DNA from 2 places in the Proteus columbae genome. Region 2 is predicted to be linked to the other one. Evidence: predicted binding sites of a transcription regulator. Region 2 holds the regulator's gene; the other holds the start of a gene.
The links. Region 2 encodes ArgR, which controls arginine synthesis, uptake and breakdown. Its sites were predicted from a motif close to ANTGAATAAAAATACANT; they were not measured.
Positions count from the first base shown of each region.

Region 1: argA (amino-acid N-acetyltransferase) is a predicted target of ArgR. The motif match lies at 2,534-2,551, and genes of this name have one in related genera.

Region 1 is NZ_CP043925.1:3,178,201-3,185,268, forward strand. Features, by position in the region: gene mltA (murein transglycosylase A) at 1-298, opposite strand, end outside; tRNA gene F1325_RS14925 (tRNA-Met) at 595-671, shown strand; tRNA gene F1325_RS14930 (tRNA-Met) at 702-778, shown strand; tRNA gene F1325_RS14935 (tRNA-Met) at 801-877, shown strand; gene amiC (N-acetylmuramoyl-L-alanine amidase AmiC) at 1,082-2,344, opposite strand; gene argA (amino-acid N-acetyltransferase) at 2,585-3,919, shown strand; gene recD (exodeoxyribonuclease V subunit alpha) at 3,993-5,903, opposite strand; gene recB (exodeoxyribonuclease V subunit beta) at 5,906-7,068, opposite strand, start outside.
Region 2 is NZ_CP043925.1:271,189-278,256, forward strand. Features, by position in the region: gene fbp (class 1 fructose-bisphosphatase) at 1-189, opposite strand, end outside; gene mpl (UDP-N-acetylmuramate:L-alanyl-gamma-D-glutamyl-meso-diaminopimelate ligase) at 354-1,733, shown strand; gene argR (transcriptional regulator ArgR) at 1,792-2,262, opposite strand; gene mdh (malate dehydrogenase) at 2,710-3,648, shown strand; gene F1325_RS01375 (helix-turn-helix domain-containing protein) at 3,751-4,017, opposite strand; gene F1325_RS01380 (DNA-binding protein) at 4,204-4,554, shown strand; gene F1325_RS01385 (DNA-binding protein) at 4,637-5,053, shown strand; gene ispB (octaprenyl diphosphate synthase) at 5,103-6,074, opposite strand; gene rplU (50S ribosomal protein L21) at 6,338-6,646, shown strand; gene rpmA (50S ribosomal protein L27) at 6,666-6,923, shown strand; gene cgtA (Obg family GTPase CgtA) at 7,054-7,068, shown strand, end outside.

The sequences.
Region 1 (7,068 bases), 1.2 Mb from region 2:
GATTGAATTGACGTAATTGTCGTGTATCTGCACCAGATCGTAACCAGTTTTCTACCGCCTGATAAGTTTCTTTATTGCTATTGTATAAGCGGGATGATGTTTGGTTTATCTGGCTTACTTGTTGTAAGTAATCAGGACCATTAATCGGTGTACCTTGCGTATTTGGCGAGCTTACCTCAATAAGATCTTGCTTAAGCTTTCCATCTTTATACTGTTGCCCTTGCTCTGTTGGACGATGACATCCAGTCAAGGCAAGCGCTAACATACCTAAAATTAACGATTTTCGCCAAGTAACCATTTTTTTCCCGCTTAATAACTAAATTTGAGTACTGATTTTGAATGAGAAAGATACCAAAGCCAAATCAATAAAGATAATGAATATACATGTTGTACCTGCATTCTATTATCACCCAATCAATATGACTTTTAAACATCAAGTATATGCTCGCTAAATAACTTGAAGTATGACGAGTATAACTGCCTAAATTTGCATCTTGATGTGTTATTTCTGACCGTTTTTAAAAGAAAACTGTAAAAATTTCATAAAAAACTTGCAACTCAGCAGATCCTGAGTATAGTGCCCCTCTGTGGAGACGCGGGGTGGAGCAGCTTGGTAGCTCGTCGGGCTCATAACCCGAAGGTCGTCAGTTCAAATCTGGCCCCCGCAACCAATTCACAAAGCAGTAAGTTATAGTATCAGTCGCGGGATGGAGCAGCATGGTAGCTCGTCGGGCTCATAACCCGAAGGTCGTTGGTTCAAATCCAGCTCCCGCAACCAATTCTATAAACAACAATTCAGTCGCGGGATGGAGCAGCATGGTAGCTCGTCGGGCTCATAACCCGAAGGTCGTTGGTTCAAATCCAGCTCCCGCAACCAATTCTTTTCAATGTTATTCCTCATTTTTACCATCTCTCTTGATTTATTAATTCAAATCTATTACCCAACTTATTTATACATTTATTCTGATCATTCTCTTTTATTTTAATAAGATTATTGTGTTGAAAAACAATAAGACATTCCAATAGAAAGCAGATGATATTCACTTTCTACTGGAATATGAAAAGAAGGTATAAAAAGAATTTAACTACGATCAGCTAACGTTAATTCACCGCCATTAGCAAAATAAGCTTTGATGCCTTTGAAAATAGATTCTGCAATCTGTTGCTGGAATTTTGCTGTTTTCAGTTTTTTCTCTTCTTCGATATTACTGATAAAGGCCGTTTCAACCAGAATTGACGGAATTTCTGGCGCTTTTAATACCGCAAACCCAGCCTGATCGACTTTATTTTTATGCAGTTTATTAATTCCACCCATCAGCTTAAGCACTTCACTACCAAATTTAAGACTGTCGTTGATAGTGGCTGTTTGCACAAGATCAAGCATTGCATGGTCAACGTAGCGGTCACCACTTTTACTCACACCACCAATTAAGTCAGACTCATTTTGTGTTTGAGCAAGATAACGCGCTGTATTACTGGTTGCACCAGTTTTTGATAATGCAAAAACAGATGAACCTCTTGCAGAGCGGTTTGTAAACGCATCAGCATGGATAGAGACAAATAAATCTGCCTGCATTTTTCGCGCTTTAGCAACACGTACAGTCAATGGAATAAAGACATCTTCATTACGTGTCATATACGCCTTCATTTTGGCATCTTTATCAATAAGCGTTCTTAAGCGACGAGCAATTTGTAAAACCACATCTTTTTCACGAGTTTTATATTTGCCGATTGCTCCCGGATCTTCTCCACCATGACCAGGATCGATCATTATAATAATCGGCCTATCACGCCCCGCTCTGCCAGGTTTACGTGTGTCTGTTTGTGCGGGTACAGCTTGTTGTAAATCACCGTCGTTATATTCACGCAATAGTGCTAATAGTGGATCATCTTCAGTATCAGCCCCATGACTTGGGTAGAAATCTAGCACTAAACGGTTTTTAAATTCAGCCACAGGTTTAAGCGTAAACATTTGTGGTTGTACAGGCGTTTTTACTTCAAATACCAGTCGCACTGTTTTAGGTGTATTTTGACCAACCCGAATAAGTTTTAAATACGGATCGCTAGTCTGAACTTGATTAGCAACACCTTTCAATACGCTATTAAGTTGAATACCTTCTAAATCCACCACAATACGTTCAGGGTTTGACAATGCAAACTGACGATATTTCAGTGGTGTACTGGATTCTATAGTCACGCGAGTATAAGTCGAGGCAGGCCAAACCCTCACAGCAACAATAGATGCTGTGGCTGCAAGACCAACAGGACTAATACTTAACAATAATAACGCGCCAATTCCTTTAACAAGACGACGACGAGTTTGATTGTGCTCAGAATGACTCATGAAAATATTCCAAAAAAACGATTAACGTCAATAAACTCTAAAAAGAGATAAAAAAAGTTAAGAACAAAAAACTTTACCCAATCCACACTTCACTGTCACTTAAAAACAGCACAATTACTCACTTTTACACGAATATTCTGCCTTCAGGGAAAACAATAAGATAGGATTTTACTTGCCATTCCTCTCCAAAAAGAATAAAAATACATTAAATTCGAATAAAAATTCACTTGAGAGGGTTTTATGAAAGAGCGTAGCACCGAATTGGTCGATGGATTTCGCCACTCGGTTCCGTATATTAATGCACATAGAGGCAAAACATTTGTCATTATGCTAGGTGGCGAAGCCATTGCTCACGAAAACTTCCCATCTATCATTAATGATATTGGGTTGTTACACAGCCTAGGCATTCGTTTAGTGGTTGTTTATGGTGCTCGCCCACAAATTGATACTGCTCTTGAAATACAAAAAGTATCTCCGATTTATCATAAATATACGCGCATCACAGATAGCAAAACCTTAGAAATCGTTAAACAAGCTGCGGGTACATTGCAACTTGATATTACAGCTCGCCTATCAATGAGTTTAAGCAATACGCCATTACAAGGTGCGCATATTAATGTTGTTAGTGGTAACTTTGTTATCGCGCAGCCATTAGGGGTTGATGATGGTGTTGATTATTGTCATAGCGGAAAAATTCGCCGTATTGATGAAGAAGCTATTCATCGCCAGTTAGACAGTAATGCTATTGTATTAATTGGCCCTGTTGCAGTGTCTGTTACTGGTGAAAGCTTTAATCTCACCTCAGAAGAAGTGGCAACACAGCTTGCGATAAAACTTAAAGCACAAAAGCTGATTGGTTTTTGCTCATTCCAAGGTGTTATCGATGAAGCAGGTCACATTGTTTCTGAACTGCTGCCTAATCAAGCTGAAGATAAAATTCGAGAGCTACAAACAGAAGGCGATTATCACTCAGGTACAGTAAGATTCTTACGGGGAGCTGTTAAAGCCTGTCGTCGTGGTGTAGAGCGTAGCCACTTATTAAGTTATCAATCTGATGGTGCGCTTATTCAAGAATTATTCTCTCGTGATGGTATTGGTACTCAAATCGTCATGGAGAGTGCGGAGAAAGTTCGTAGAGCAAATATTAATGATATTGGTGGCATACTCGAACTTATTCGCCCATTAGAACAGCAAGGTATTTTAGTCAGACGTTCAAGAGAACAATTGGAAATTGAAATTGATCAATTCACTATTATTGAACGCGATAATATGACTATTGCATGCGCAGCGCTCTACCCTTATCCATCAGAAAAAATTGGTGAAATGGCCTGTGTTGCAGTGCATCCTGATTATCGTAGCTCTTGTCGTGGCGAGGTCTTGCTACAGCGCATTTCAGCGCATGCTAAGCAATTGGGGTTAGAAAAGCTATTTGTTCTAACAACTCGTAGCATACACTGGTTTCAAGAAAAAGGATTTGAACCCGCTGAAATTGATAAATTACCCATTGAAAAACAAGCACTCTATAATTACCAACGCCGTTCTAAAATTTTGATTTTAGACTTACATAAAGAGTAATTACCAAGCACAAAAAAAGACAGGTATCCCTCTCAATGCCTGTCTTTTATTATTTTCCATTATCAACTAACCGCTAATAACGTAATTTATCAATTAAGCCACTTCGACGTTGAATACGCGTTTGTATTGCCATTTTCACCATAGATTCCGAAGCATAAAGAGAAAGCTTCTGTTTTGCGCGTGTTAATGCGGTATACAACAATTCTCGACTAACAACAGGTGAAAATTTATCGGGAAGAACTAATGCTGTATGGGTAAATTCCGAACCTTGTGATTTATGCACCGTCATTACATATGCAGTTTCGTGTTGTGGTAATCGGCTAGGTTGGATCGCTTTCAATTTTCCATCAGGTAATTGGAAAAAAGCTTTCATTTCACCTTCATCGTTATTGAGCATAATGCCAATATCACCATTAAACAGACCTAACGTACTGTCATTTCGTTGGATCATAATGGGACGCCCAATATAATTACTTTGATAACTATTTGTAGGACGCCGGATCAATCGCTGGCGATGCAATAACATTTCAATTCTGTCATTTAAACCACTCACACCAAAAGAGCCTTCTCTTCGTGCGCACAATAAACGGTATTGGTTAAATGCATTAAGAATAATATCAGGTGATGCTTTTTGAGAAACTAAAGTGAGATACTCTCGATAAGCATTAACAGTATCTTGTATCATCAGTAAATAACTTTCTTTTGACTCTAAAGCAATAAAGCTCACATCTTGAGGCTCTAATGCTATTTCAAGCTGTTGTGGGCTAACCTCTGCTTTTTTCAACAACGCAATAGCTATTTTGGTTTGTCCTTTATTAACCGCAAAAGCAAGTTGTCCTATCCCTGAATCTTCACCAAAACGGTAGCTTTTACGTAATAGACACAGAGAATCACTGACGACAGACACTGGAGTTTGAGAGACAGGAATAATATCCGTAGATTTAACCAATTCACCTTGAGTTAAGTGATTAATCTGATCAAATCTTTTTTGACTAAAACCATCTTCAGAAAAACGGCAAATATCACCTAATACAGCACCCGCCTCAACAGAAGCAAGTTGGTCTTTATCACCTAAGAAAATGACGTGACATTTTGATGGAAGTGCATCAATCAAGCGTGCCATCATGGGTAAATCAACCATTGAGGCTTCATCAACAACTAAAATATCAAGCTGTAATGGATTATCTTTATGGTAACGCACTTGCTGACTTTCAGGCTGAGCCCCTAATAAACGATGAATAGTTTGCGCTTGCTTTGGCATCCACTTATTTTCTTCTTCGCTTAAATTAAGTTGCGCCAAAGCCTTACCTAAAGATTCCGTTAATCTCGCAGCGGCTTTTCCAGTTGGTGCCGCTAATTGAATAATGGGCTTATCATTTGATGTGAGCATCACAAAAGCCGCTAAAATTTTAGCAACTGTCGTGGTTTTCCCCGTTCCTGGCCCCCCTGAAATAATAGAAATGGGGCTTGTGATAGCAACACTAGCAGCTACTTTTTGCCAATTTGTTTCTTGGCTTTCTTTCGTTGCTGGAAAAAGCTGGTTGAGTACCTTAATTAATTCATTTTCATCAATATCAACAATGCTGTGCTCTTGCCTAAAAAATTGCGCTACTTTCTCTTCATAGCTCCACATTCTTTGTAGATAAAGAAGTCCATTATCTAAAATAATGGGAGAGGAAAGATCATCGTTACTTTGACTAACGCAATGACAATGAGTCAACTCTTCTACTATTTTTTTAGCAGAAGGCTTACCCATTTTTTGCCAAATTTCTTGTGCAAACTCTTTTTGTCTACCATCAAACAGTTGATCTTTTTGAATAATACTCAATGGTAAACAAACATGCCCCGCTCCAGTTTGAGCACTCAAATAAGCAAATACAAATAGTAAAATAGGGTTTTCATCTTCAACCAGCATTTGTGCAAACCGAAGATCTAAAGGTCGCAATAAGTTTTGTGTAATCGCTTGTTCTAATAGTTTGATCATTTTTATTTCTCACCGACTACATCGGATTTGCTACTTTTACCTGTAAATAATGAATCTAACGCCAAAACAAAAGCTTCATCAAGCAAATAAGCGTAAACCCCATTTCCGGGATGTTCTTTATCTATACCCCGTAAAAAAAGATAATAAATACCACCAAAATGAGTTCGATAATCATAATCAGGAATACGTTGCTGTAAAAAACGATGTAACGCTAAGGTATAGAGTTGATATTGCAAGTCGTAGCGATGATCCATCATTGCATTCATCATCGCTTCTTGTGTGTAATCCTCACTCGATTCACCTAACCAATTCGATTTATAATCCACAACATAGTATTTACCTTCCCAAGAAAAGACTAAATCAATAAAGCCTTTGAGCATGCCTTCTACTTGTTGAAATTGCAAAGTAGGACAACGTTTTGATAGAGGATCAAACTGACTAATTAATTGAGTCAATTGAGCTGATGATACTTCTTTCTCAATAGGTAAATAGAATTGTAATTCATCAAGTTGTTGTGATTTTGGGATATCAGCAAGACATAATCCTTGAGAATTAAGAGGCGTATGAAACAGCGTTTCCATCCATGTAACTAAAAGAGGAGCCCACTTTTCATCAAAGCCTTGAGCGGTCAATTGTCCTTGTATCCACAGTTCATCAATAGGCTGCGAAAAATCCAACACTTCAAGCAAACTATGTAAGAATGTTCCTGCTACTGCACCACGAGGGAAATGATGAATAGAATTTTCATCAACCTCTCCTTGTTGCTTCTCACCTTTAGCATCTGTATCAAGCCCTGGTGCGATAGATTGCACCAAAGCCTCAATATCACCCAAATCAAAATGATAATTACGATTTGAATGCTGATAGGTTAATCCTGAATAACTCGTTATACGCCAATTATCATGGATCTGACGTTTAAATATAGCGGCTTCAAGTTTTGTTTCTGCCATTAATTGAGGCTGATAGCGATGTGCTGATATGTTATCAAGCGTTGTTACTCTGATATTATCATCTAATAAAGCGTGAATTGATTGATGTAATAACTCACTATCGCCTTCTTCACCTTGCTGTAATAAATACCCTAAAGCATTTTTATGCAAATCAGTAAGTCCTGATTTACGTTTAGTCCCTTTAACAAGAGGCGCAACACCAACATAACAGCAGA
Region 2 (7,068 bases):
CATCTGGGCTTCACCTTGAACATTAGAAACACCGTTAGTACCAAGAATATCGACTAACCCTGCTTTGTTAATATCACGGTGGATAATTTTAGCCCCAAGCTTAATCGCCGAAAGTAATGCAGTAAGTTCGCCAGTTGCATGGGGAAAATCTTGTTGTTTCTCGACGATAAATTCGCCTAATGTTTTCATGACGCAGGTCCTGAATGTGAGTGGGTAAAGTAAAAAAGGAGGAAAATCTCCTTGGTGGTGGCAAGTTTAGCCAAAGAATCGCACGATTCAAAGGTTAATCCGTTTCTTATCTGCTTTTTGATCGTTAGAATAGTGACCAACTTCATGCTATTGGACAGAAATTCATGCACATTCATATTCTTGGTATTTGTGGCACCTTTATGGGAAGTCTTGCCATTTTAGCTAGAGCGAAGGGACATAAAGTCACAGGCTCAGATGCTAATGTCTATCCACCCATGAGTACTTTATTAGAAAATCAGGGAATCGAACTGATTGAGGGATATGACCCAAAACAATTAGAACCTGCCCCTGACATGGTGATTATTGGTAATGCGATGACACGAGGAAATCCTTGTGTTGAAGCTGTACTTGAAAAAGGTTTACCTTATACCTCAGGCCCTCAGTGGTTACATGATTATATTTTACCTGAACGTTGGGTGTTAGCCGTTGCTGGAACCCACGGTAAAACCACAACAGCAGGTATGCTAGCTTGGGTTTTAGAAGACTGTGGTTATAAACCTGGTTTTTTAATTGGTGGTGTACCGGGTAATTTCCAAGTATCTGCACAGTTAGGCGAAAGCCCTTTCTTTGTGATTGAAGCTGATGAATATGATAGTGCTTTCTTTGATAAACGCTCTAAATTTGTTCATTATTCTCCACGCACACTGATTTTAAATAATCTTGAATTCGATCATGCCGATATTTTTGATGATTTGGCGGCAATTCAAAAACAATTCCATCATTTAGTTCGTATCGTCCCAGGCACAGGAAAAATCATCATGCCTGATAGCGATATGAATCTAAAACAGACCATTGGTATGGGATGCTGGAGTGAACAAGAATTCACAGGTGAAACAGGAGATTGGCAAGCTAAAAAACTCAGTAATGACAGTAGTCATTTTGAGGTATTTCACAAAGGTGAGCGAGTTGGTGAAGTGTGTTGGGGACTTTCTGGTGAACATAACATGCAAAATGGCTTAATGGCGATTGTTGCAGCGCATCATGTTGGTGTTTTACCTGCTGATGCTTGTGAAGCGTTAGATAAGTTTATTAATGCGCGTCGTCGCTTAGAGCTACGTGGTGAGGTTAACCAAATAAGTGTTTATGATGACTTTGCACATCATCCCACAGCGATTCTGGCAACGCTTGAAGCGTTACGCAGTAAAGTCGGTGGAACTGCTCGTATTATTGCGGTGTTAGAGCCTCGTTCAAATACCATGAAAATGGGAATTAGCAAGGATGATATCGCACCTGCATTAGGTCGTGCTGATGAAGTCTTTTTATTCCAGCCACCTAATATTCAGTGGTTAGTGAGTGACATTGCAGAGCATTGTGTACAACCTGCTCGTTGGAGTACGGATCTTGATACATTAGTCGATATGATTGCGAAAGAAGCTCAAGCGGGCGATCATATTTTGATTATGAGTAATGGCGGTTTTGGTGGTATTCACGAAAAACTGCTCGCAAAATTAGCACAGCCTAAAGATCTTGATAGCCAGTATTAAAAATAAATAAGCCACTGAAAATTCAGTGGCTTATTTTTTGAAGCTGTAGAAAGGCTAATTATAATTCCTGATCAAAAAGATTCAGAATAGCGTCTCGTAATTCTTCTGTGGAAAATCCTGGTGCTGGTGTTGAAAAAATGGTGTCATCACCCGCAATACTGCCAAGGATCCCTTCTGCTTTGCCTAATGAATCTAATAAACGTGCAATAAGTTGTGCCGCACCCGGACTTGTTCTTATCACCACAACAGAATGGTTATGATCGATATCGAGTACCAGATTTTTTAGTGGGCTGCTTGCTGTTGGTACGCCAAGCTCAGTAGGAAGACAATAAACCATTTCCATTTTGGCGTTACGGGTTCTTACTGCACCAAATTTTGTTAGCATACGAGAGATTTTGGACTGATTAATATTATCAAATCCAGCCTCTTGTAATGCAGTCACAATCTCGCCTTGTGAACTGAATTTTTCTTCTTTCAGCAGGGCTTTAAACGCTTTAACCAAGTCTTCTTGCTTAGAAGGAACGCGCATAGTTCACCTTTAGTGAGTTATCAATAACCTGTGCATTATGCAGAGAAGTGAATTTTTATGCAACAAAAGACGAAGAAAGGCGCGTGATAGCCTCCTCAAAATTGTAAAGTAGAATGTACTGCGAAAAAATTTTATTTACGGCGCATGAATGTGATAATTTAAGGAAAGTAAAACATTTGTTAAATAAATGATAAGTTTAAATGATTATCATAAGGATGATGGTGTACTTAACACTTTGTCATGTTTATTGAAATTATTTATCAAAAGAGTGTCCACTATCTCATTAACAGATAAGCAATTTGTTTAGAATAACCAAAGTATTATTTTTCACTGTAAATGCCTTATTATGCAATATTGCTGTTAAATAATTGTTTTTTACAAGGTGAATTGCGTAATAGTGAATATCTCTAAGGCGTTCCACTATCTTGTAAACTAAGGAGTATCAGAATGAAAGTAGCAGTTCTCGGTGCAGCAGGTGGTATTGGTCAGGCACTGGCACTTCTTCTTAAAAACCAGCTTCCTGCTGGTAGTGAACTCTCTTTATATGATATCGCTCCCGTCACGCCGGGTGTCGCAGCTGACTTAAGCCATATCCCGACTCAAGTTACTATAAAAGGTTTTGCGGGTGAAGATCCTTCCCCTGCACTAAAAGGCGCTGATGTTGTTCTGATTTCTGCGGGTGTTGCCCGTAAGCCAGGCATGGATCGTTCAGATCTTTTCAATGTTAACGCGGGTATTGTGCGTAACTTAATTGAAAAGGTTGCACAAAACTGCCCTAAAGCACTTATCGGTATCATTACTAATCCAGTGAATACAACGGTTGCTATTGCCGCTGAAGTACTCAAAAAAGCAGGCGTTTATGATAAAAAACGTCTCTTCGGAATTACTACACTCGACATTATTCGCGCCAATACCTTTGTCGCTGAACTAAAAGGTAAAGATCCACAAAAAACCAATGTTCCTGTAATCGGCGGACACTCTGGTGTGACTATCCTTCCTCTATTATCCCAAGTTGATGGCGTTTCATTTACTGATGATGAAATTGCTGCACTGACTAAACGCATTCAAAATGCAGGTACTGAGGTAGTAGAAGCAAAAGCCGGTGGCGGATCAGCTACATTATCAATGGGCCAAGCAGCGGCTCGTTTTGGTCTTTCATTAATTCGCGCTCTAAATGGCGAGAAAAATGTTATTGAATGTACCTATACAGAAGGTGACGGAGAATATGCCCGTTTCTTTGCACAACCTATTCTTTTAGGTAAAAACGGTGTAGAGGAATATTTATCTATTGGTAAATTAAGTGATTTTGAAAAGCAATCTCTTAATGGCATGTTAGATGTATTGAAAAAAGATATAATTCTTGGTGAAGAATTTATTAATAAATAAAGAAATACTTTTTTTGCTATAAAAATAATGCAAATTTAAATAAAAACCGCTGATACTATATCAGCGGTTTTTTTTATTAATTATAATGTCTGTAATTATTAGTTAATTATTAGTTTTGGTACGAATCTTTCGCTCAAGTAATTCTCCTGTTTCAGGATGAAAATAACGACTAGGCCAAATTTCAGAGGGGGAGACACCAAGATAATCAGCAATGATTTTTTCTCCTTTAGGCCAAGGGCGTGATAGCGCATTAGCGAGTGTTGAAGAGCTTAACCCTGCTTGGCGAGAGATGGCAGCAAGTGTTGTTCCTCGTTTTCTAAGTGCGGCAATAATATCGGCAGGATGCCAATCAGATTTCCTTGAAATCATTTTTAATCCTTTTTCTATAAAATTAATTGCTGTGTTAGTGGTATAAATAACAGTTTATTAGAAATGTCCTAAAGCATTTAAACTGATTATTTAGAAAATAAAATAACATTATTTTTCTAAAAAGATTTCTGATTTTTTTCTTAATAATTTCTTTTTTGAAGTTGATAACAATTTTAGAGAAACATAATGAAAAAAGAGTGGTATACGGCAAAGGAATTGACGGGTATAGGTGGATTACCTAAATCACCACAAGGTATAAATTCAAAAGCAAGACGCGAATCTTGGCAAAAACAGAATGTAAAAAATAAGCAAGGTAATGGTGTTGAATATCATTATTCTTGTTTACCAGAAGAAACTTTAATTGCTCTAGAACTTTATGAGCCATTAGCACATTACAAATTAAATAAAAAAGAGGAGCCACTCGTTATCTGGGTGAAAGCATTCCAACAACTAAATGATGGTGAACAAAAAACCTTAACAGAGCTGATATTGCGGGATGGTATTAGAAGTTTTTTAGAAAAAGTCGTCAATGATTAAGCGATTTTAAAGAATCTATTATTGCGTTATCCGCAACAGATATCTATCTGACTAACCTCTTAGTTGAATGTGAGATGAGATCATGAAAAAAGAATGGTATACAGCGAAAGAATTAGTGGGGCTTGCGGGGTTACCTAACTCACCGCAGGGAGTTAACTTGATGGCGCGTCGTGAAGGATGGGAAAACCGTCGTAAACGTGGCGTGCAGGGAAAAGCTGTTGAGTATTCTGTAAAAAGTCTGCCTGATGAGGTGATCAGTGTGCTCGCTGCACATGAACCTCCGGCTGAGTATTTATCGAAACGTCAGGATGCCTTTTTGATTTGGGTTGAAGCCTATTATCAACTGACTAAATCAGAACGAGAGAAAATTGTAAAATTTGTGCTCCGTGAAGGATTAGCAAAGCTCATTAGTTATATTGATGCAGATAATCAAGATGCTATTGAACGAGAAAACGAAGAAGTTCTCAATAAATTAAAAAGCCCACCAGAGTCGACGTAGTTGCTCTAGCGGGCTTCTTTACATAACTAATAGGGATTATATATCAAAGTTATGATTGACGTTGTACAGCGACGTGAGCAAGCCCAATAAGCGCATCTTTATACGGTGAGTCAGGTATAATTGATAAAGCTTCAATCGCTTTGTCTGCTTCTTCTTCTGCTTTTTGGCGGGTATATTCCAAAGAGCCACACTGTTTCATAGTATTTAAAACAGTATCCAATAAATGGCGGCCATTACCTTGTTCAATGGCTTGGCGAATTAATTGGGATTCTTCTTCATTGCCGTTATGCATAGCATGAAGTAATGGCAACGTTGGTTTACCTTCATCAAGATCATCACCAGTGTTTTTACCCAACTGGTTGTTATCTGCATCATAATCAAGTAAATCGTCAATGAGCTGGAAAGCAGTCCCAAGATAACGACCATAATCTTGGAATGCTTTTTCTTGCTCAGGCGTCGCACCTGAAAGGATCGCTGATGCATGAGAAGCAGCTTCAAAGAGACGAGCTGTTTTGCTGTAGATAACTTGCATATAGTCATCTTCAGAAATGTCGGGATCGTTACAATTCATTAATTGTAAAACTTCACCTTCAGCGATCACATTGGTGGCGCTAGACATTAATTTTAATACACGCATCGAATCAAGATCCGTCATCATCTGAAAGGATCGTGTATAAATAAAGTCGCCAACAAGTACACTGGCAGCATTTCCAAAGACAGCATTTGCCGTTTGTTTTCCTCTGCGCATATCAGATTCATCAACAACATCATCATGTAACAACGTTGCAGTATGAATAAATTCGATAAGTGCTGCGACCGAGATATGTTTGTCACCTTGATAGTCCAATGCTCGTCCAGTGAGCACTGCGATCATTGGTCGGATCCTTTTACCACCACCACTAATGATGTAGTAACCAAGTTGGTTTATCAAAGAAACATCTGAATTAAGCTGGTAAAGGATTGCCTCATTTACCGCAGTCATATCAGCGGATGTTAGTTTTATAATAGATTCTAAATTCATGTTTTTTCGACTTTGGCTCGCCAATGAGCGCGTTATTATTAATAAAAAATGATCATGCCATAGATTTTACTCTCTTATAATTTAGATTGTACTTTAAAAATGGCTGAAATAAATATCGTGTAAAAAACTCTTTTTTTTAACGCTAGTTTGCGATCTGTACTTGTCATCGGCACTAAATTTGCGTAGAATTCGCGCCCTATGTGAATATTTTAATTGTGCACTCAAATTATACATATTGGGAGTGTGCGGAAAGCGGAGTTTATATGTACGCGGTTTTCCAAAGTGGTGGTAAACAACACCGAGTCAGCGAAGGTCAAACTATTCGTTTAGAGAAGCTGGAAGTAGCTACTGGCGAAACAATCGAGTTTGATACTGTAATGATGGTCGCTAATGGCGATGACATTCAAATTGGCGCTCCAATCCTTGCGGGCGTTAAAGTTAAAGCGGAAGTGGTTGCTCACGGTCGCGGCGATAAAGTTAAGATTGTTAAGTTCCGTCGTCGTAAACACAGCCGTAAACAACAGGGCCACCGTCAGTGGTTTACTGATGTTAAAATCACTGGTATCGCTTAAGGTTTAGGAGAGTAGTTCAATGGCACATAAAAAGGCTGGCGGCTCGACTCGTAACGGTCGTGATTCCGAAGCAAAACGTCTGGGTGTTAAACGTTTCGGTGGTGAAGCTGTATTAGCAGGTAGCATCATCGTTCGTCAACGTGGTACTAAGTTCCATGCAGGTACTAACGTTGGTTGTGGTCGTGACCACACCCTGTTTGCATTAGCTGACGGAAAAATTAAGTTCGAAGTTAAAGGTCCAAACAACCGTAAATTTATCAGCATCGAAGCTGAATAATTACTGGTCCTTTAAGCACCGAGTCAAAAGCCCTGCAAATCTGTTGCGGGGCTTTTTATATTTAAAAAAGGCCATCTCTGGGTAATTTCGGCCATCCAGCACGTTAATGGCTACTATACGGAGTAAAATCATGAAATTTGTTGAT